Regions from separate parts of the Actinoallomurus sp. CA-150999 genome, predicted to be linked through region 4. Evidence: riboswitches for the same ligand, from Rfam matches in the RefSeq annotation. Region 4 holds a riboswitch; each other region holds the start of a gene.
What was found. Region 4 has a riboswitch for cyclic di-AMP ahead of ACQP2O_RS15240 (NlpC/P60 family protein). Riboswitches for the same ligand answer to the same signal wherever they lie in the genome.
Positions count from the first base shown of each region.

Region 1: it holds a riboswitch for cyclic di-AMP, as region 4 does, so the genes downstream of both, ACQP2O_RS37775 (CHAP domain-containing protein) here and ACQP2O_RS15240 (NlpC/P60 family protein) in region 4, are expected to answer to the same signal.
Region 2: it holds a riboswitch for cyclic di-AMP, as region 4 does, so the genes downstream of both, ACQP2O_RS37845 (CHAP domain-containing protein) here and ACQP2O_RS15240 (NlpC/P60 family protein) in region 4, are expected to answer to the same signal.
Region 3: it holds a riboswitch for cyclic di-AMP, as region 4 does, so the genes downstream of both, ACQP2O_RS36675 (NlpC/P60 family protein) here and ACQP2O_RS15240 (NlpC/P60 family protein) in region 4, are expected to answer to the same signal.

Region 1 is NZ_CP192063.1:8,166,047-8,171,141, reverse strand. Features, by position in the region: gene ACQP2O_RS37790 (acyl-CoA dehydrogenase family protein) at 1-22, opposite strand, end outside; gene ACQP2O_RS37785 (TetR/AcrR family transcriptional regulator) at 9-863, opposite strand; gene ACQP2O_RS37780 (hypothetical protein) at 1,124-1,726, opposite strand; gene ACQP2O_RS37775 (CHAP domain-containing protein) at 1,879-2,643, opposite strand; cyclic di-AMP (ydaO/yuaA leader) riboswitch at 2,656-2,797, opposite strand; cyclic di-AMP (ydaO/yuaA leader) riboswitch at 2,903-3,047, opposite strand; gene ACQP2O_RS37770 (sirohydrochlorin chelatase) at 3,496-4,257, opposite strand; gene ACQP2O_RS37765 (phosphoadenylyl-sulfate reductase) at 4,239-4,952, opposite strand; gene ACQP2O_RS37760 (Insertion element protein) at 4,949-5,095, opposite strand, start outside.
Region 2 is NZ_CP192063.1:8,181,504-8,186,598, reverse strand. Features, by position in the region: gene ACQP2O_RS37855 (ThuA domain-containing protein) at 370-1,059, shown strand; gene ACQP2O_RS37850 (hypothetical protein) at 1,220-1,378, opposite strand; cyclic di-AMP (ydaO/yuaA leader) riboswitch at 1,891-2,035, shown strand; gene ACQP2O_RS37845 (CHAP domain-containing protein) at 2,035-3,051, shown strand; gene ACQP2O_RS37840 (hypothetical protein) at 3,320-4,252, shown strand; gene ACQP2O_RS37835 (BlaI/MecI/CopY family transcriptional regulator) at 4,464-4,838, shown strand; gene ACQP2O_RS37830 (M56 family metallopeptidase) at 4,835-5,095, shown strand, end outside.
Region 3 is NZ_CP192063.1:7,932,691-7,937,785, forward strand. Features, by position in the region: gene ACQP2O_RS36670 (CHAP domain-containing protein) at 1-847, shown strand, start outside; cyclic di-AMP (ydaO/yuaA leader) riboswitch at 1,064-1,242, shown strand; gene ACQP2O_RS36675 (NlpC/P60 family protein) at 1,247-2,434, shown strand; gene ACQP2O_RS36680 (class II 3-deoxy-7-phosphoheptulonate synthase) at 2,465-3,796, opposite strand; gene ACQP2O_RS36685 (tetratricopeptide repeat protein) at 3,982-5,095, shown strand, end outside.
Region 4 is NZ_CP192063.1:3,202,153-3,207,247, reverse strand. Features, by position in the region: gene ACQP2O_RS15245 (NlpC/P60 family protein) at 1-727, opposite strand, end outside; gene ACQP2O_RS15240 (NlpC/P60 family protein) at 762-1,769, opposite strand; cyclic di-AMP (ydaO/yuaA leader) riboswitch at 1,827-1,958, opposite strand; gene ACQP2O_RS15235 (hypothetical protein) at 2,144-2,335, opposite strand; gene ACQP2O_RS15230 (NYN domain-containing protein) at 2,414-3,658, opposite strand; gene ACQP2O_RS15225 (DEDD exonuclease domain-containing protein) at 3,928-5,095, shown strand, end outside.

The DNA of each region.
Region 1 (5,095 bases), 5.0 Mb from region 4:
TGAAGACCTCATGTGTCGTCATCGACCGCTCCGATGCTGCGCTGGGCGAAGGTGATGAGATGGGCGATCAGGCCGACCTGCGCGTCCGCGTCGCCGCCGGCATTCGCGGGTGCGCCGGCGTGGCCGCTGGCATGCGCCGGTGCGTCCGTGCGGCGGGCGGCACGCGTCCGTGCGTCCGCGTCGCCGACCGTAGGCGGCTCGGCGGAACGGCCGGCGCGATGCGTCCGTGCGTCCGCGCCGTCGGCGGCATGCGTCCGTGCGTCCGCGCCGTCGGCGGCATGCGGCCGTACGTTCGCGTCGCCGGCCGCATACGGCTCGGCGGAACGGTCGGCGCCGACCGCGAGGGGGCCGACGAGGGCCTCGCCGATGGCCCCGACGAGCGCCGCGGCGCTGACCTCGACGTTCTGCTCGGGGAGCTCGCCGGCGGCGATGCCGCGGCCGATGAGCCCGGCGAGGACGGCGGCGTACGCTCGGCGGAAGACCAGGCGCTCGGCGTCGACGGCGGGATCCGCCGGCTCGGCGAGGAGCGCGTACGCCATCCGCGGGGCCCGCAGGGCCCGGCCCGCGAACGTCTCGATCACCGCCGCGATGCCCTCCGCCGCCGAGCCCTCCAGGGACGCGGCGCGCGCGAACGCGTCGACCTCACGTTGGGAGGCCACCCGGAAGACCTCCGCGACCAGGTCGGCCTTTGCCGGGAAGTGGCGGTAGACGCTGCCGGTCGCGACCCCCGCTCGCCGGGCGACGGCCGCGATCGAGCAGCCGGCGTAGCCGTGCTCGGCGACGACCGCCAGCGCGGCGGCGCGGATGCGGTCCCGGGAGGCGCTGAGCCGGGCCTCGACACGGGGCGTACGGCGGTACGGCACGCAAGAATTGAACCTCAGTTCATTCCTTCCCCGCAAGGGTGGCCGTCAGGAACGATGGAGCCGTCGGTGGGGCAGGCCGTCGGGAACGGCCGAGCCGTCGGTGGGGCAGGCCGTCGGGAAGGACGAAGCCGTCGGTGGGGCAGGGTCGTCGGGAACGACGGAACGGCGCGGGATCACCTCAGGTGAGGGGATCCCACGCCGTCCGGGACCGGCAGGCGAGGGGGGGAGCGGGTGACGCCGGCCGGTGTCGAGAGGGGCGGTTACGCCTTGCCGGTGGCCGTGTCGTAGCCGGTGCCCGAGTGGCGGTACACGCCGCCCTTGCCCAGTTCCAGCACCTGGAACTTGACCGTGATCGAGTTCGATGCGGTGCCGGTGAGCTGCTGCATCATCTTCTCCGACAGGTCGATGAGCGCCGGCGGGTTGTGCTGCGCGACGGCCCACTCGGCCGGGCCGAAGTCCTCCACGATGCCGATCTCGCTCTTACCGTTGTAGGTGACCTTCACCTTGGTGCCGAGCGGCCAGTACGGGCTGGCGAGCGTGTGGAACGACATCGGCTTGCCGGAGGCCGTCGACGGGTCCCAGAAGGACGTCGCGGTCGAGACGCCGCCGGGCAGGGCAGCCTTTTCCTTCTTGGGGTCCTTCTTGACGCTCACGAACAGCCGGTCCTTGTTCTCCGTGGCGACGCGCTGCTCGGTCTGCGGTGCCTGCTTGGACGCCTGCGCGGCGGACGGCGCGGGGGCGCTCTGCGCCGAGGATGCCGACTCCGAGGCGGTTCCGTAGGCGAGGGCGGTGGTCACGCCGGCGCCGGCCAGGGTGACGCCGGCGGCCGCGGTGGCAATGGCCTTCGTCGAGAACCTGATCATGGAATTCCTTTCGGGGGCATGGGGAACGGGGGCATGCGGGATTGGGGGCATCCCGAGGCGATGCCAGGGGGATTCGTGGGACCGCCCGGGAAGGGAAGGCCAGCGCGTGCCGCGTTGCTCGGCGGCGACGCGGCACGCGCCGGCACGGGCGACTACTGGGGGTACTCCGGGTAGCCGTAACCCACGACAGAGGAGGTGTTCCGGGTCCGGACCTTCACGGCGTCGTCCGTGTTGCCCTCGACGGTCTGGATGGTGCCGTCGTGGTTGTCCTTGATGACCAGGCCGACGTGGTCGATGCCGTCGACACCGCTGCCGTTCCAGGAGAAGAAGACGACGGCTCCGGGCTTGGGAGTGTTGCCCCAGCGGCCCTGCGAGATGAACCACTTGGCGTGGTCCGGGGTGAACGCGTCGGCGCCCATCCCCTTGACGCCCAGCTGGTCGCCGACCCAGGAGACGAACATGTCGCACCACGAGGCGTTGGCGTAGTCGCTGATGGCCCCGCCGTTCTGCGCCACGCCGCGCGCGGCGTACGGGGTGCCCATGAACCACTGGTTGAACTTGCTGCCGCCGGCGGCGTTCTCGGTCGTGCCGACCTGGGAGACGGCGAGCTTCAGAACGTCCGTGGCCGAGGGCAGCTTCTTCTGCACCTGCTTCTTCGGCTCGGCGAGGGCGCGCACCTTGACGTGCGGGGCGTCGGCCAGGGAACCGGCCTCGATCGCCTTACCCATACTGGGATTAGGTATCTGGGCGACGTGGTGCGCCACGGCGCGGGACGCACCGGGGATCTGCGCGGACAGCGCCGGCCCTGCGGCGGCCACGGTGATCGCGGCCACGCCGGCGGTGGCGGTGCCGGCGATGACGCCGGCGAGAGTCTTGCGATCAAAGGTAAAGCGGGGTTTGGCGTGTCGAGGGGACACGGGGGGTACTCCTTCGGCTTCCATGCCGCTTACCGGGTTAGCTGACGGGTTCGGGCGTGGAAGCTGCCCTACGACACAGGGGATGTGCCGATTCACCCCGGGACTTCTGGTGGGTCCCCGGCTCCGCGAGGTGCGGATTCAGCGGGTCGCCCGCTCATGCGGGCGGCTCGAACAAAGAGACACGTCTGCCGTCATCGGCTAGGGGTAGCGGTGACGGCCGGTATTCAGATCAGGGCGGACTAGCGGACAAGGTTCTACTCCTTACTTCCAGTACGCCTACCGGGTTAGCTGACGGGTTCGGGCGTGGAAGTCGGCCCTACGGCACAGGGGATGTGCCGATTCACCCCGGGACTTCTGATGGGTCCCCGGCTCCGTGATCTTCACGGACTCGACGTTGCTGCTCCCGCTCTAAATGGATCAATGGGTACTCAGCGGGAGTGGCACGATTTTGGATATGAACCGTCTCGGCTCTGTACGGAGGCCCTCGCACGCGTCTTCGCGCCGCGCCATCTGCGCTGGTGGGCCGGCCGCGCCGGCGGATGTTCGGGCGGCGCATGGGGAGCGTCGCCGGTGTTAGAGGAACATATCAGACAAATACCGACGTGCCAAATATGGCCATCGAATATTAGTCACATGATCGGCACTACAAAGATCGCTATAAAGATCGATCTGGTGCGTCTTGTGATCCACATTACGTTCCGGCCGAAACAATCATGAACGGCCGCAAAGCACTGTGGAATCGTCAGATATCCCAACAGTCGCGTGACACAGGGTATTCCGGGCCCCGTCACGATGGGTGACCACGGGCCCGGCGGGAGGCTCGCCGGACGGCGCCGGAGCGCCGGGAAGGCGTCAGCCCGCCGCCGCTACGCGCTCGCCACGCGTCAGGCTCTCGCGATAGCGCTGCGACGTGATCTCCGCCACCTCCGGCGCGGCGCCCAGCACGGGTGAGACCGCCACCGCTCCGGTCTCCAGGGACTCCTCACGGACCTTGTCCGCGAAGTAGCCCGGGGCCAGGAAGTAGGACGCCACCGCGACTCGCGGCGCGCCCGCGTCGTACAGCATACGTACGGCCTCGGCAGGGGCGGGACGGGCCGCGGAGGCGTACGCGGGGACGACGGAGTGCCAGCCGCGCCAGGCGCGCGCCAGCCGGCCGATCGTCGCGTTCGCCGCCGGATCGCTGGAACCGGCGGCGGCGAGCACCAGAGCGGTGTCCGGGTCGGGGCGGACGCCGACCTCGGCGAGCCGCCGCTCCAGGGCCGTCGTCATCAGCGGATGCGGGCCCAGCGTCGCCCCATAGTGCAGAGTCAGCCGGGGGTGGGCGCTGCGGATGTCGCGAAGCGCCCCCGGGATATCGGTCTTGCTGTGATACGCGGCGGTGAGCAGCAGAGGGAGCACGACGGCCTCGTCGGCCCCCTCTCCGACGAGACCACCGAGCGCCTGCCCCGGGGCCGGGGGAGCGTGGTCGAGATACGAGGTCACGACCCGCACCCCCGATGAACGGCGAACAAGATCGAGAAGTTCCTCGATCGTCGCCGCCGCACGCGGATCCCGGCTCCCGTGGGCCACCGCGACCAGAGGGATCGCGAAGGTGCTCAGAGGTTGATGCCGCATTCGGTCTTTCCGGTGCCGGCCCAGCGTCCGCTGCGCGGGTCCTCGCCGGGCGCGACCTGCTTGGTGCAGGGCTCGCAGCCGATCGACGGGTACCCGTCGTACTGCAGCGGGTTCACCAGGATGCCGTGCTCCTCGATGTAGTCGTGGAGCTGGGCCTGGGTCCAGCGGGCGAGGGGGTTGACCTTGACCTTCCCGCGCGCGGCGTTCCACTCGACCACGCGCGAGCCGCGCCGGTGTGAGGTCTCCTCACGCCGGATGCCCGTGATCCACGCGAGGTACGGCTCGAGCGCGCGGTTCAGCGGCTCGACCTTGCGCAGGTGGCAGCACAGATCCGGGTTCCGCCCGTACAGCCGGGGCCCGAGGTCGCGCTCCTGTTCGGCGACGGTCCGGGAGGGGGTGACGTTGACCACGTTGACCGGGTAGACGGCCTCGACGGCGTCCCGCGTGCCGATCGTCTCGGCGAAGTGGTAGCCGGTGTCGACGAACAGCACGTCGATGCCGGGGCGGACCTTCGAGGCGATGTCGACCAGCACGGCGTCCTTCATGGACGACGTGACGCAGATCCGGTCGCCGAAGGTCGCGATCGCCCAGCGGATGATCTCCTCGGCGGAGGCCTCCTCCAGCGCGTCGGCGGCCGATTCGACGATGTCGGTCAGGTCGAGCGCCGCAGGCGCGCGCTCGTACAGGAGAGTCATGCCGAGCCCTCCCGTCCAGGAGCGCCGGTGGTGCTGAGCGCACCGAGGCCGACGAACCGCAGCCGGAACGCCCGGGTGCAGGCCCGGCAGTGCCAGCCGCCATCGCTCTCGTACGGCTCCAGGTCCTCGTCTCCGCAGTAGGG
Region 2 (5,095 bases), 5.0 Mb from region 4:
GGCGTGTTCGGTTCTCGGCGCTGAGCGCGGGGACGCCGGCGCCGGCGACGGCGGGGGCGGCTCGGCTGATGACGGGGACTGTGGATAGGGATAGAAAACGATTGCTGTCGAATGTAGGGACCAGCCACCGATCAGGCAAGAGGGGGCGAGCCAGTTTGTTGCCCGGATTTGTCCGTCATGTTGCCTCTGTAACGACCTCCCTCACCTGCTACGGCCCTCTGGGCAGTGTTAGACCTGCGCGGAATTCCGGCCGTCCCCGGTGGCGGTCGATCGGGAAGGGCGAGGCCTCGCCGGATTGCCCGTCGACACGGGCGCCCCTGCGGCGTACTATGCGATAGAAAACGTTTTCTATCTGTTGTGGAGAGTCCCTTGGGTAGCCGAAGCATCCTCGTCTACACCCGGACGACGGCCTACCGGCACGACTCCATCCCCGCGGGTGTCACGGCTTTCCGCGAGCTGGGCGCGCTGCACCACTTCTCCGCGCATGCCACCGAGGATCCCGCGGCGTTCACCACGGAGCGGCTCGCCGCCTGTGACGCGGTCGTCTTCCTGTCCACGAGTGGGGACGTCCTGGATCCGGCGGGACGGCAGGCGCTGCGGAGGTACGTCGCCGAGGGCGGAGGATTCCTGGGAGTCCACTCGGCCGCCTGCACCGAGTACGACTGGCCCGAGTACGGCGTGCTCCTCGGCGCCCGCTTCAACGGGCATCCGGAGATGCAACCGGGCCTGGTAAGGGTGCTCGACCGGACGCATCCGGCAACCGCCCACCTGCCGGAACACTGGCACCGGACCGATGAGTGGTACGACTTCCGCGACGGGCCCGCACAGGTCCGAGTGCTGGCGACGGTCGACGAGCGCACCTACCGCGGCGGTCACATGGGACCGGACCACCCGCTCGTCTGGTGCCGAGAGTACGGTGCCGGCCGTACCTTCTACACCGCGCTGGGCCACGCCGCGGAGGCCTTCGCGCAGCCGGACTTTCGCGAGCATCTGCTCGGTGCCCTGCGCTGGGCCGCCGACTGGACTCCCGATGACCGCCCTGTGGGTGTGACACCCTGACCGGGGGCGACCGAGCGGCGTGACCAACGGTACGGCCAGGTGCGGAGCACCATGATGTGAATCACATAGGTTTACCTGCGAGCGGATCAGGGTGCGATCACCCCGAAGCCGTCTCGAGGTGATCGCTTTGGTGGGTCACCCGGATGTCACGGTGGCCGCATCACCGGTGGGCGGTTACGAGCAAGGCGGCGGAGTCGAGGAAGACGCCGTCGGGGGTCTCGTAGGTCTTCAGGGCCGAGCGGAGAGCGTCTACCGCCTTGCTCATGGTGATGGCGTCGGCTTGGCCCAGCAGGGCGCGTCCCAGCGGATTGTCGTGCATGTGATATCGCCTGCCAGCACAGGAAGACCAGGCGACCGCCAGGCCGTAGCGCGCGGTGCAGTCCCGACGACGGCTTCGACGCGCCAGACGAGGCCATCCTCACCTTCGATCCGCGTCGGGTATCCGCCGCCCTCGGTGCGTTCGAAGGTCACCATTACGCGCCGCACTGCACCCCGGTTTCGGCATAGAGATGATCGATAGGTATCTCCTACAAGGGTTAGTGGGCATACCTGGGTGAAGCAACCCGGCTCGCGGCCGTGCGGTGCCGTGCTGGCGTCATCGGCGGCCCCGGGTCGGCCTCGTGGCGGGTGTGTCTTCCACGGGGTATCAGGATCATCGATAGGCGCTACCTGGGAAATCGATCATCGTCACGTTATGTGTCCAACCCGGGTGTGATCGGTTAGATGGGCACCTCTGTTCGTGGTGCGTCCGGGGATGACTTGCCGCCCTCATGGCATTACTACTACATTGCGTCGGAGTTGGGCCGCGATCTACCTTCCACCCGGAAGGTACGGCCTGACCCGCCTAATCCCGCGCTGCGGCCGCGACGCGGGAGCCGGGGACCCACGCGTCCTCTGGGGTGAATCCGCGTATGCGGTAGGGCTTCTCCTGGCCCGAACCCGTCAGCTAACCCGGTCGGCGGCGTAGGGAGAGCGATGGATCCGGTAGGGCAGAAGCTGCTGCAGATCGCCAAGAGCCAGCTGGGGTACGCGGAGAAGAGCGGCGGATACACCAAGTACGGAGACTGGTACGGCAAGCACGTCGACAAGGGGTCGTACTACAAGACGGCTCCCTGGTGCGACATGTTCTTGGCCTGGGCCGCCGACAAGGCCGGCGTCGAAGACTGGGCGGGGCAGTTCGCCTCCACTCCTGAGCACGCGCTGTGGTTCCAGAAGCATCACGCGTGGGGGCACAAGCCCGAGCCGGGAGCGATCGTCTTCTTCTCCTTCTCCGGGAGCAAGAGCATCGGCGGCATCGAGCACGTCGGCATCGTCGAGAAGGTCGACGGCCACACGCTGCACACGATCGAGGCCAACCACAACGATCAGCTGCTGCGGGTCACCCGCGACATCGGCCAGGTCGTCGGGTTCGGCTACCCGGCGAAGGTGAAGGTCAAGGGCAAGCAGATCCCGGGCACCGAGCGGAAGGTCGAGAAGACCGAGCAGAAGTACGTGCCCAGGCACTCGGCGCCACCGCCGTCCGTCACGTCCCTCGTCACCGATTCCGACCCGGCGACGAACATCGCCCGCACCTCCCACTCCACTCCCGACCGGCCGTCCCCGCTCATCGAGCAAGGGGCCGCGCTGACCGGACTCTTGGCCGTCGTGGTGTTCGGCACGGCCGCGCTGGCCATCGCCAAGTCCAAGGTCAAGGTGCCGGTGCCGTCGTCCGGCGTGCAGCTTCGTAAGCGGGGGCGGCACCACCGCGTTCCGGTGGAGCTGCCGGCCGATGTCACGGTGACTCACCTCGACGAGGCCGATGCGAGCACCGCCGTCATGCCCGCGCTGACGGCGACGGCAGCGGCGCATGCCGAGGACCGAGAGTTCTGGGGGAAGATCGCTGAGCTCGAAGAGGACGCCGAGCTCGCCTTCTGGGACTCGTTGCACTCGGTTGCGGCCGACACGCGACCGATGGCGGCCTCGTCGAGGTCGGGGACGTCACGCGGCCGTTGAACGCCTTCAGCCGTCTTCACCGTCAGGCATTTCTCCGGGCGGCCGCCGGATGATGACCTCCTCAGCCGATGGCATTCGAGCGGTGCGAGCCCTCGATGGCCGGGTCTCCGTGCGGACTCTTGAGGACCACCGGCGTGCGGGGCGTCTCGTCCGTCGAGAGCTCGAAGACGCCGAACGGTGGCGACGCGAACTTCTCAGGCGGCCTGCCGGCACATCGGACCACATACGCGTCGCCGCGAGCCGGTTGCTCTGCGTCTGGAACGCCTACGTGCTGCAAACGATCGGCGAGCACCTGCTCGACGCGGTGCAGCCGTACGACGACGGCGAGGTTCAAGGGGAGGCGGCGACCCGGATCCTCGCATCGTTCGGGCAGGTCGAGCGCTGGCTGTTCCAGGCGCGTCGAATAGCGATCGATCCGACGTATCGGATCGAGAACCATGTTGATCTGCCTGCGGAACCACCGCCATGGCATGAGGGCGGGACCACCGCTCCGCTCCTGACGGCCACAGTGACGGCCACGCGGGCGATCCACGCGCGGGGTATCGTCGCCCTGGCCGACGACGCACACGCATCACATGGCCGATCTGAAGATCTCCTAGAGCTGAGGCGGATGCTCGCGCGCGCCATGGACGCGATCGGGTGTGCGGAGCGATCGCCTTCCGGAAGCGATGGGCTGACCCTGCTCACGCCGCCGGACATCCACCTGCGTTACGCGGTCCGGACGCTGTACACCTTCGGTCAGCTCCTGGCGATGCCACAGCTCCTCGACGGCCGGGACACGACGAGGGCGGTCTCACTGGTCGCCCATGTGCCGGCGGAGATCGACCGCTGGTGTCTGACGGATCCCCACCAGCGCGACGACCTGCGGGCGCTTCCGCCGGCGCGCGCCGCGCTCGAGAGGATGTGGGCCGCCGACACATGCCCGATGGCGACGGCCCGTATCCAGGCCCAGATCGAGGCTGCGTTGCGGACGGGAGCGATCGACTTCGCGGTCGACCGGACCGGGGAACGACTGGGCAGCTTCCACCGCTGTCCGTGGCCGGCCATCTATGAGGTACGGCATCCGGTGACCATCGGCGGTATCCGTCTATGGCCGTTGCAGCACTTCACCTACGACGTCACAGGTCCCGGCGAAACGCCGCTGTTCGCACGCCGCATCGTCGTGTCGGTCTTCACGTCGGCGGATGCGCGGATCGGCTGACCAGTCGACGAGGAGTCCGCTCAAAGCCAGGTCGATGGCTGAACGCCGGGCCCCGGCATTCGGCGCTTTGATGTCCACTACTTCCTATGCCTCGTAGTAGTTGACCTAGGAGCGACGTACATGGCTCGGCCCGGCCGGAGATCGGTGCCCTGTACGGTGTCGTCCGCCTGGCTACTATGTGCGATAGCAAATCAGCAGCGTGGAGTAGGCGATGGCACTACGGCAGTTCGGCGAACTGGAAGCAGCGATCATGGATCGCCTCTGGTGCTATGGCCGCCCGGTGCCCGTTCGGGACGTCGTCGACGATCTTCAGAAAGAGCGGACGATCGCGTACACCACGGTGCTGACGGTGATGGACAAGCTGCACAAGAAGGGGTGGCTGCGCAGGGAGCGGGCGGGACGAGGACACCTGTACGAGCCGTTGGTCAGCCGCGAAACCTACACCGCCCGTCTGATGCGCTCGGCGCTGGCGACCAGTAACAACCAGGCCGCAGCGTTCGTCCACTTCCTGTCTGAGCTGTCCACCGACGAGGCGAAGGCGCTGCAGGCGGCGATGCGCATCGTGTCCCCGGAGAAGGACTCGTGACGGCGGCCGTAGCGCTGCTGGCCTATGCCACGGCGCTTCTTTTCGTGGGGCCGCGCTTGTTGAAGAGGGTCGATTGGATCGACCGGGCACCACGGCTCGGGCTGGCCATGTGGCAGGCCGCGATTTCCTCGGTGCTCCTCTCTCTGATCCTGGGCGGTCTGGTCCTCGCCGTGCCGGCGATCCGGGACGCGGGCGGCCTCACCCACGTCCTCGACGCCTGCGTCAACGCCATGCGCGACCACTACTCCGGGGTGTCA
Region 3 (5,095 bases), 4.7 Mb from region 4:
CGCGTGGGCGGCCAACAAGGCCGGCGTCGAGGACTGGACCGGGCAGTTCGCCTCCACTCCCGACCACGCCCAGTGGTTCAAGAAGCACCACGCCTGGGGCCACAAGGCCGAGCCCGGCGCGATCGTCTTCTTCTCCTGGTCGGGCGGCAAGAGCATCGGGGACATCGAGCACGTCGGCATCGTCGAGCGCGTCGACGGCCACACGCTGCACACGATCGAGGCCAACCACAACAACGCGCTGCTGCGCGCCACCCGGGACATCAGCCAGGTCGTCGGGTTCGGCTACCCCTCCAAGGTGAAGGTGAAGGCCGCCCCCGTAACCGCCCAGCAGACGGCGCAGAACGACCAGAAGTACGCTCCTAAGCACGCCGCCCCCACGCCCGCGGTCAAGGAGATCGGCCAGGACGCCCCGGCGCTGGGCGACACGCGCACGATCGCGTCGCACGACCCGGCGCCCGCGCCGACCTCCCTGCCGGACCAGCAGGCCGCCCTCACCGGGCTGCTCGCCGTCGTCCTGTTCGGCACGGTGGCCCTGGCCGTCGGCAAGTCGAAGGTGAAGGTGCCCGTCGCGGCGCCGAACGTCCGGGTCCGCAAGCGCGGCAAGCACCACCGCACGCCGGTCGAGCTGCCCGCCGAGGTCAGCGTGGCCGATCTGGACGCCGCCGACGCCGGCACCATGGTCATGCCCATCCTGTCCGCCGAGGCCGCCGCGCTGGCCGAGGACAAGGAGTTCTGGGGCAAGATCTCGGAGCTGGAGGAGGACGTCGAGCTGGCGTTCTGGAACACCCTGCACGCGGCGGTGGTCCAGAACAGCTCCGAGGCCGAGGCCGAGTCCGTCCTCTCCTGAGCGAGCACGTCCGAACGTCACGCCGGTCCCCGTTTCCTCCCGATCCGGAGGGGCGGGGACCGCGTGCGTCTAGGCGCAAAGGACCAGCCCCCGCATCACCCAGAGTGACCATCCTCCGATCCCCCGGGCCATCTCCGCATGTTCTCGTTGGTCGCCCCGTCACTATCCGTTAATCTCCAGCGAGTCGTCACCGGCCGAGAGACGGCCGGACCGCCGAATCGCCCGTCGCGTCAGCCGACGCAACGGGGAACCGGGGACCCACTCGCGAAGCCACGGGGCACCTCCCGCCTTCGCATCCGGGGTGAATCCGCGCCCGTCGCCGACGGTGCGCGGTAGGGCTTCTCTTCCGTCCGAACCCGTCAGCTAACCCGGTAGGCGGCCTGAGGAGAGGAGCACTGGATGGCGTCATCGCACCCTGCGGACAGCCGCGATCCCCATCATCCCGGGAAGGGCACGGCCCGCCGTACGGCCGTCGTGACCCTCACACACGACCCGCAGAGGGCCGCCGGCCGTCACACGGCCGCAGTGGCCTCCACGCAGGACCCGCGCCGCCCCTCGAAGGCCACGGCCCGCCGTACGGCCGCAGTGGCCTTCGCACCGGACCCGCGCCGCCTCCCGAAGGGCGCGGGCTGCCGTACGGCCGCTGCGGCCTTGGCCCTCGTCGTCGCCGGGTTCGCGTCGCCCGCGATGGCGGACACCGCCCGGCCCGGCTCCCGCATCGACGCGCTCCGCCAGCGCGCCGACCAGCTGAACAACCAGCTGGAGCAGCTGACCGAGCAGTACAACGGCCTCAAGGTACGCCTGGAGCAGGCCCAGCGGGCGGCCGTCGTCGCCGGCCAGACCTCGGCCCGGGCCGCGCAGGCGCTCAAGGCCATCCAGCACAAGGTCGGCCGGTTCGTCGCGATGCGCTACATGAGCGGCAGCAACGACGACACCCCCGCCCTTCTCGCCGCCTCCGACCCGCGCGCCGTCCTCGACCGGGCCGCGACCCTGCACTACTTCACGCAGCAGGACGACACCCAGATCCGGCAGCTGACCCAGGCCATCCAGAACGCCCAGTGGACCGGCCAGGACGCCCGGGAGCGCGCCGCGCAGGCGGCCCGGCTCAGGGTCCAGCTCGCCCAGCAGCGCGCGGCCATCAAGCACGACCTGGAGAAGGTCCGCAAGCCGCTGCTGCGCGACGCCGTCGAGCGCGCCGGCAAGGGCGAGAAGGTGCCCCCCATCCCCGGCGGCCCCGGCAAGGCGGTCGGTGCCGTACGGGCCGCGCTGTCGCAGCTCGGCGTGCCGTACGTCTGGGGCGGCGCGGCACCCGGCCGGGGATTCGACTGCTCCGGCCTGACCATGTGGGCCTACAAGCAGGTCGGCGTCAACCTGCCGCACTACGGCGGCGACCAGTGGAACGCCGGCGTCCACGTCTCCCGGGACCAGCTCGAGCCCGGCGACCTGGTGTTCTTCTACTCCGATATCCACCACATGGGGATGTACATCGGCGACGGGAAATTCATCCACGCGCCGCACACCGGCGACCACGTCCGCGTCGCGGACCTGTCGACCCGCCCGTTCGCCGGCGCCGTCCGCGTCGTGTGACGGCCGCCGGCCCCGGACGGGTCGCTCGCGCTACTTTCCGGTGCGGTACATCTCGGCGACCATGAACGCGAGGTCGAGCGCCTGGCCGCGGTTGAGCCGGGGGTCGCAGGCGGTCTCGTACCGCTGGTGGAGGTCGTCCTCGACGATGTCGTGGCCGCCGCCGACGCACTCGGTGACGTCGTCGCCGGTGAACTCGATGTGCACGCCGCCCGGGTGGGTGCCGAGCGCCCGGTGCACCTCGAAGAAGCCGGCGACCTCATCCATCACGTCGTCGAACCGGCGGGTCTTGTACCCGCTCTCCGCCTCGAAGGTGTTGCCGTGCATCGGGTCGCAGATCCAGGCGACCTGGGCGCCGCTCGCCGTGACCTTCTCCACCAGGGCGGGGAGGTGGTCGCGGATCCGCCCGGCGCCCATGCGGGTGACGAACGTGAGCCGTCCGGGCTCCCGGTCGGGGTCGAGCAGGTCGATGAGCGCGAGGGCGTCCTCGGCGGTCGTGGTCGGCCCGAGCTTCACGCCGATGGGGTTGCGGATGTGGCGCATGAAGTCCACGTGCGCGCCGTCGAGCTGCCGGGTGCGCTCGCCGATCCACAGGAAGTGCGCGGAGACGTCGTACGGCAGGCCGGACCGTGAGTCGATGCGGGTCAGGGCGCGCTCGTAGTCCAGCAGGAGCGCCTCGTGGCTGGAGTAGACCTCGACCCGGTGGAACTCCTCCGGGTCCGCTCCGCAGGCGTGCATGAACGCCAGGGCCCGGTCGATCTCCCCGGCCAGTCGTTCGTACCGCTGGCCGGCCGGGCTCTCGGCGACGAAGTCGTGGTTCCAGGCGTGGACCTGGCGCAGGTCGGCGTAGCCGCCCTGGGTGAAGGCGCGGGTGAGGTTCAGCGTCACGGCCGCGGCGTGGTAGGCGCGCAGGAGGCGCTCCGGGTTCGGCACCCGGGCCTCCGGGGTGAAGTCGAACCCGTTGACCATGTCGCCCCGGTAGGCGGGCAGCTCGACGCCGTCGCGCACCTCGGACGGCTTCGACCGCGGCTTGGCGAACTGGCCCGCCATCCGGCCGATCTTGACGACCGGGACGCTCCCGGCGTAGGTCAGCACGACGGCCATCTGCAGCAGGGTCTTCAGCTTGTTGCGCACGTCGTCGGCGGTCGCGCCGGAGAACGTCTCGGCGCAGTCGCCGCCCTGCAGCACGAACGCCTCACCGCGTGCCACGGCGGCCAGGTGCGCCTTGAGCTGGTCACACTCGCCCGCGAACACCAGCGGCGGGAGCTTGGACAGCTGGCCCGCGACGTCGCGGACGCGGGCGGGGTCGGGCCAGTCGGGCTGCTGCGCGGCCGGAAGATCGCGCCATGAATCGAGGAGGTCCACGAGACCCAAGGGTATCGAGCGGGCGACAAGCCCGGGTCATACAACCTGCGTATTCCCCCCTGCTTCGTCCATCTCTCCCCCACTTTGACGAGCTCGGTGTCCCGCGACCGCCGCGTCGGCCGGCACGAAACTCTGCGATGATGGGCCGATCCCGCAGATCGCCGACGACGCATGAGGTTCTGACAATGAGCACGAACAGCCGCGCCTATGACATCTGGCTCCGCAAGCCGGAGGAGGCCCAGCAGCTCCTCGAGCAGAAGCGAGCGGATCTCGACGGTGACGGTCTGTCCCTGCTGTCCTGGCTTGTCCTCACCAACGAGCGTGACGACCGGAAGGCCGAGCAGATCGCCGGCCAGGCCGTCGCGGCCGGCGGCGACACGCGGTTCGCGACGGCGGCGCTGGCCGAGGTCTACAAGTGGCGTGGCGACTACGGCCGGGCCGCGCAGATCGTCCGGCAGGCGCGTGAGAAGTACCCGACGATCCCGTGGTACGCCCTGACGCTGGCCGACGTCCTCAAGGACGGCGGGTGGATCGACGACGCCGAGACGATCCTCGAGTCGGTGGTCAACGACTCCCAGTTGCGGCGGCACGCGCTCAAGCGCCTGTCGAAGTGGGCGGTCGACCGCGGTGACAAGCCGCGTGCGCTGAAGTACCAGACGGAGCTGATCGCGCTCGCCCCCGACTACCTGGTGTACGCCTCGGACTACACCCTTCTCGCGTCGCTCCGGCTGGAGGCCGGCGACCCGGCGGGCGCCCGCGACATCCTGCAGCGCGGCGCGTCGATCTACGCGCGCAACCAGCAGATCCGGCAGATGCTGCATCAGCACTTCGGCGAGATGCCGCCCGAGAAGGCGCCGAACATCCCGCCGGTCGACGAGCGCGCGGTCGGCGCCCGCCGCGTCCCGATCAAGACGAAGATGATCACGCTGCGCACCGGCATCCTCCCGATCATCCAGGAGGCCACGCAGGGCATGCTGCAGCCGGACGACATCCTCGCGCTGTCGGAGAGCCCGGCGTCGGCCGGCCAGGGCCGCATGATCCCGCTGGAGCTGATCACGCCGGAGGGCATGGCCAAGCAGCTGAGCAAGTTCGTCGGCAAGATCGGCCCGCTGCACAGCCCGGCCGGCATGCAGGGCGCGATCCTCGAGGCGGGCCGGACGAAGGTCATCCTCGGCGCCGCCGCGGGTGCGGCCGGCAAGCTCGTGGGCAAGCGCGGCTGGTTCTACCGCGTCGCGGGCCCCGGCGCGGCGATGATCGACGACGTGGCGGCGGCGCTTCCGCCGCACGACCACCACCTGC
Region 4 (5,095 bases):
CCATCGTGATCCCGGAGCAGTCCCAGACGTTCGGGCCCGCGCCGCCGAAGACGTACGACTTGCCGAGCTGGGCGCAGGCGAACTTCAGGACGATCTCCGCCTTGCCCGTGGCCAGGATCGAGCAGTTCTCCGTGGAACTGCCCGGGTCGATGTTGCCGCCGAGCTTGTGGATCAGCGCCAGCTGCTTCCTGACGGCCGCGTCGGCCTGCGACTTCTGCTGCTCGAGCTGGGTCTTCTTCGACTTGAGCTGCTGAGCCGCCTGTACGCGCAGCGCCTGCTCGCGCTCGAGCCGCTGGGCGGAGGCGAGGTACTGCTGGAACTCCGCCGTGCGGTTGTGCGCGATCTGCGTGAACGCCGACATCTGCGACAGCACGGCGTCCGGGTCCTTCGAGCCGAGCAGCTGGGGGATCGAGCCGTTGTCCCCGGTCTTGTACGCGTCGACGGCCAGCTGGGCGACCCGCAGCCGCAGCGCCTGGAACGTCTTGCGCTCCGCCTGCACCGACTTGGAGAGGGCGTTGACCCGCCCCTGGGCGGCCTTGTAGTCCGCCTTCGTCTTGTTGTACTGGTTGCCCAGCTGGTCGACCTGGTCGTTGAGCTTCGCGAGCGACTTCTTCGCCGCGCTCAGCGAGTTGCCCGGGTCGGCGTGCGCCGGAACGGCGGGCAGGGACAGCCCGGCGACGGCGATGAACCCGGCGGTCGTCACGGACCAGCGCGCGGTTCTGGACATGATCGTACGCTCCTTGGCCATGGTGATCGTGTCCTTAGAGCGCGCCCGCGCCGACGTAGTGCGAGCTGTACCAGGGGTTGCTCAGGCTGTCGATCTTCACGTACGACCCGGTGTGCGGCGAGTGGATGAACTTGCCGCCGCCGACGTAGATGCCGACGTGCCCGAGATTGTCGAAGAACACCAGGTCGCCGGGCGACAGGTTGGCCCGCGAGACCCGGCTGGTCGCGTTGTACTGGTCGGGGACGACGCGCGGGATGCTCACCCCGGCCTCCGCGTAAGCCTTCATCGTGAAACCGGAGCAGTCGTAGCGCGGGCCGTTGCCGCCGTAGAGGTACGGGGTTCCGCACTTGCTGTAGGCCCACACCAGCACGGTGCGCGCCTTGCCGGTCGCCGACCCCGTGTAGCCGCCGCCACAGTTGCTCGGCATCGGACCGCTGTCGTCACCGCTGCCGGTGCCGGCCGCAGGGCCCAGCTTCTTGATCAGGGCCTTCTGCTGCGCGATCGTCTTCTCGATGTTCTTCTTCTGGACGAGAGCGGCGTTCTTCTTCTGCGCCAGATCGGTCGCGGCCTGCTTGGCCTGCGACTCCTGCCGCTGCAGCAGCTGCGCGACGTTCAGGAACTGGGTGAGCTCGGTGGAGCGGTTCTTCGACACCTGCGCGAACGCCGACATCTGGTCGAGGACGGCCTGCGGGTCCTTGGCCGACACCAGAGTGGGGATGTCCGCGTCGTTCGAACCGCTCTTGTACGCCGACGCGGCCATCTGCGCGACGCGGACCCTCAGGTCCGCCCAGGACTGCCGCTGCTGCTTGACCGAGGCGTTCAGCGCCTTGAGTCGCTTGTCGGCCGCCTGCCACTGGGACTTGGCCTTGTTGTAGACGTTGTCCTGCTGGTCGGCCTGTGAGTTCAGCTTGGTCAGCTTGGCCTTCGCCTCGCTCAGCGTCTGCTTCGGCTTCGCCTCCGCCGTGCCGGCGGGCAAAACCAGGGCCGCTGAGGCGGCGATGCACAGGGTGGCCAGGAGGCGACCGCCGATGCCGCCGCTCACCGACCATCCGACGGCTGAGTCGTCGGCACTGCGCTGTGTTGCCACGATTGCGGCACGCCCCTCTCCCACTGACCGCCTACCGGGTTAGCTGACGGATTCGGGCGTGGAAGGCGCCCTACGGAGCGTGTGGCGCTCCGATTCACCCCGGAAACCTGGTTCCCCGGCTCGTCGTGCCGGTGAGAGGCTGGGGCCCGAACTGCGGGCGACCTCACCGAACGTGACGACTCGGCGGTGGCCGTCGCCGTCGCCTGGGGGGCGACGAACCAGCGAACGGCTCAGCGCGTGAGACTAGTCAAGTCTCACGCTGGTAACAACCGCTTCTCCTGGAATTCCAGCAATTCATATCATTCACGCAACAGTGTGCGCGCGAATCGTCACGATGCGCGGTCGACGGAGATCGTCATCCGCAGGGGCGGGACGAGCCCCTCGGCGGCGAGAACTCGCAGCGCCCGACGTTCCAGCGGCCCGATCTCGAGGCCGGACGCCGGGATCAGCGGCATGGCGGAAACGACGCAATCGTCGCAGCCGACGTTGCGTACCTCACACTTCTCACAGTCGATGAGCACGAATTCCTCCTCGTGTCTTCGTCATGACGAGACGTTAAGAGGCCCCACCGACAAAAGTGCCGGGCGCGGTTTCGGCCGTCAGGTGCGGCCGAGGCGGCGCAGGAGGAGGGACGAGGGGGCCGGCCGGGCGTCGGCCCGCCGGGCGGAGTCGCAGACCTCCTGGTCGGAGGAGATGACCACGACGGCGCGCCCGCTGGGCTCCGCGCGTACGAGCTGGGCGATGAGCTCGTCGGCGGTCTGGCCCGGCGCGCTGAACAGCACGCGCACGCCGCGGGGCGCCTGGACGGCGACCGGGGCGTTCAGCTCCGCGCCGTCGAACACGCACGTCACCTCCGCCTTGGTCTGGGCGTGCAGCACGCCCAGGCCCGACACCAGGCGGGTCCGCTGGTCGGCCAGTGGCAGGTCGCCGTAGCCGGTCTTGGTGACGTTGTATCCGTCGACGATGAGGTGGACCTGCGGGAGGGTGAGCAGCTGGTCGAGGAGTGCGGGGTCGCTGTCGGCGAGGGCGCGGCCGGGCAGCGTGCGGTGCCCGGGGCGGGTCGGCGTGATGCCCCCGACGCTGTCGGCGGGCCGGGTGATGCCGGGGGGCAGCGCGATCTCGTCGCGGAGGCCCTTGGCGGCGTCGGTGAGGGCGTCCAGGAGGACCCGCAGCCGGGCCTCGTCGACGTTGCGGCCCTCCCGGGCGGCGCGCCGGGCGTTCTCCGCGGACGACTCGGCGTGGGACAGGCGGTTGCGCAGCCGGCGCAGCTCGGCCTCGGCGGTGGCCGCCGCGACCGACGCGGCGGTGCGCTCCTCGCCGAGACGGCTATCGAGGTCCTCCGCGCGCGCGTGCTCGCGTTTGGCCTTGCCCCGTGCCTCGTGCAGGCGTTTGCGGAGCTCGGCGTTCTCGCCGCGGAGGTCGCGCAGCTCCGAGCGGAGCCGGTCGGTCTCCTCGGAGCGGGTGGCCTTCGCGGCGGCGATCTGCTCGCGCAGCTCGGCCACCTGCCGGATGACCTTTGCCTCCTCGGCCGCCGTCGCCGACTGCTCGAGATCGCGGCGCGCGGTGTCCACCCGCTCGGTCCAGCCTGCCGGGCGGAGCAGGTAGGCGAGGGCGGCGACGGTGACGGGGTCGGCGGCCGGCGGCACCGTCCCCGCCAGGATCGCCTCGCCCAGCACGGGCTCGCTCTCCCGTACGACGTCGGCGACGCGCTCGCGGAAGGTGTCGTCGTCCTCGAGCTGGGTGGCGATCAGGGTGGCGGCGAGCCGGGCGCGGCGGCGCGGCTCGAAGCGGGCGACGCGCCGGAGCGGTGGGGGGATCTCGTCGGGCCGGAGCGCGCCGATCACGTCGGCCGCGGCCTCGACGACGCGCTGCCGGACCGCTTCGGGGAGCGGCTGATCGAGGTGTTCGCCCGGGCCGGTGTCGATGATCTACTCCTCACGAGTCGAGCGGATGGGGCTGGTGCGGGACGCGTGCACCGGGCTCCGTGTCGCCGTCGCTGCCCAGCGTAGACGCCTTGGCGACCTTCGGTCCGCAATCCCCTCGACGAATACCCCGCAGTATCCGGCACCGGTCCGGCGCGGGGTTTGTCGGTCGCCGCGCGTACGGTGCCGCCATGGCCTCCGTCGGTCCTGCCGTGCAGGGCACCCTCGATGACCTCGGCACCCCGTTGGCCGGCGTCACCTTCGTCGTCGTCGACCTCGAGACCACCGGGGGCTCGGCCAAGGAGGACGCGGTCACCGAGATCGGCGCGGTCAAGGTGTGCGGCGGCGAGGTCGTCGGCGAGTTCGCCACGCTGGTGGACCCGGGGATGCCGATCCCCCCGTTCATCTCGGTGATCACCGGCATCACGCAGCAGATGGTGGTGGCCGCTCCCCCGATCGGCGAGGTCCTGCCCTCGTTCCTGGAGTTCGCCAGGGGCGCCGTGCTGGTCGCGCACAACGCGCCGTTCGACATCGGCTTCCTGAAGGCCGCCTGCGCCGCGCAGGAGCGGCCCTGGCCGGCGCCGGCGGTCGTGGACACCGCCGACCTCGCACGCCGCCTCCTCACCCGCGACGAGGTCCCCAACTGCAAGCTCGCCACCCTCTCCCGCTTCTTCCGGACCGCCGTCGAGCCCTGCCACCGCGCGCTCAGAGACGCGCAGGCCACCGTCGACGTCCTGCACGGGCTGCTGGAGCGCGCCGGCGCGTTCGGCGTCGACACCCTGGAGGAGCTGACCGGGTTCACCCGCGCGCCGACGCCCGAGCAGCGCAGCAAGCGCCACCTGGCCGACGGCGTGCCCGCCGCGCCCGGCGTCTACCTCTTCGAGGACGCCCGCGGCGAGGTGCTGTACGTCGGCAAGAGCGGCCGGCTGCGCAGCCGCGTCACCTCGTACTTCACCGCGTCGGAGACCCGCCGCCACGTCCGCGAGATGATCGGGATCGCCGACCGGGTCCGGACCATCGTGTGCGCCAGCCCGCTCGAGGCGGAGGTCCGCGAGCTCCGGCTCATCGCGGCGCACAAGCCGCGCTACAACCGGCGGTCGCGCCACCCGGAGCGGGCGGTCTGGCTGAAGCTCACCGCCGAGGCGTTCTCCCGGCTGTCGATCGTCCGGGAGGTGCGCGACGACGGCGCCACCTACCTCGGCCCGTTCGGCAGCGTCCGGACGGCCGAGGAGGCGCGCGCCGCGGTGCACGACGCCGTGCCCCTCCGTCAGTGCACCCAGCGGCTCACCCTGCGCCTCATCGAGAGCGGCCGCGCCGCCACCTGCGCGCTGGGCGAGCTCGGGCGCTGCGGGGCACCGT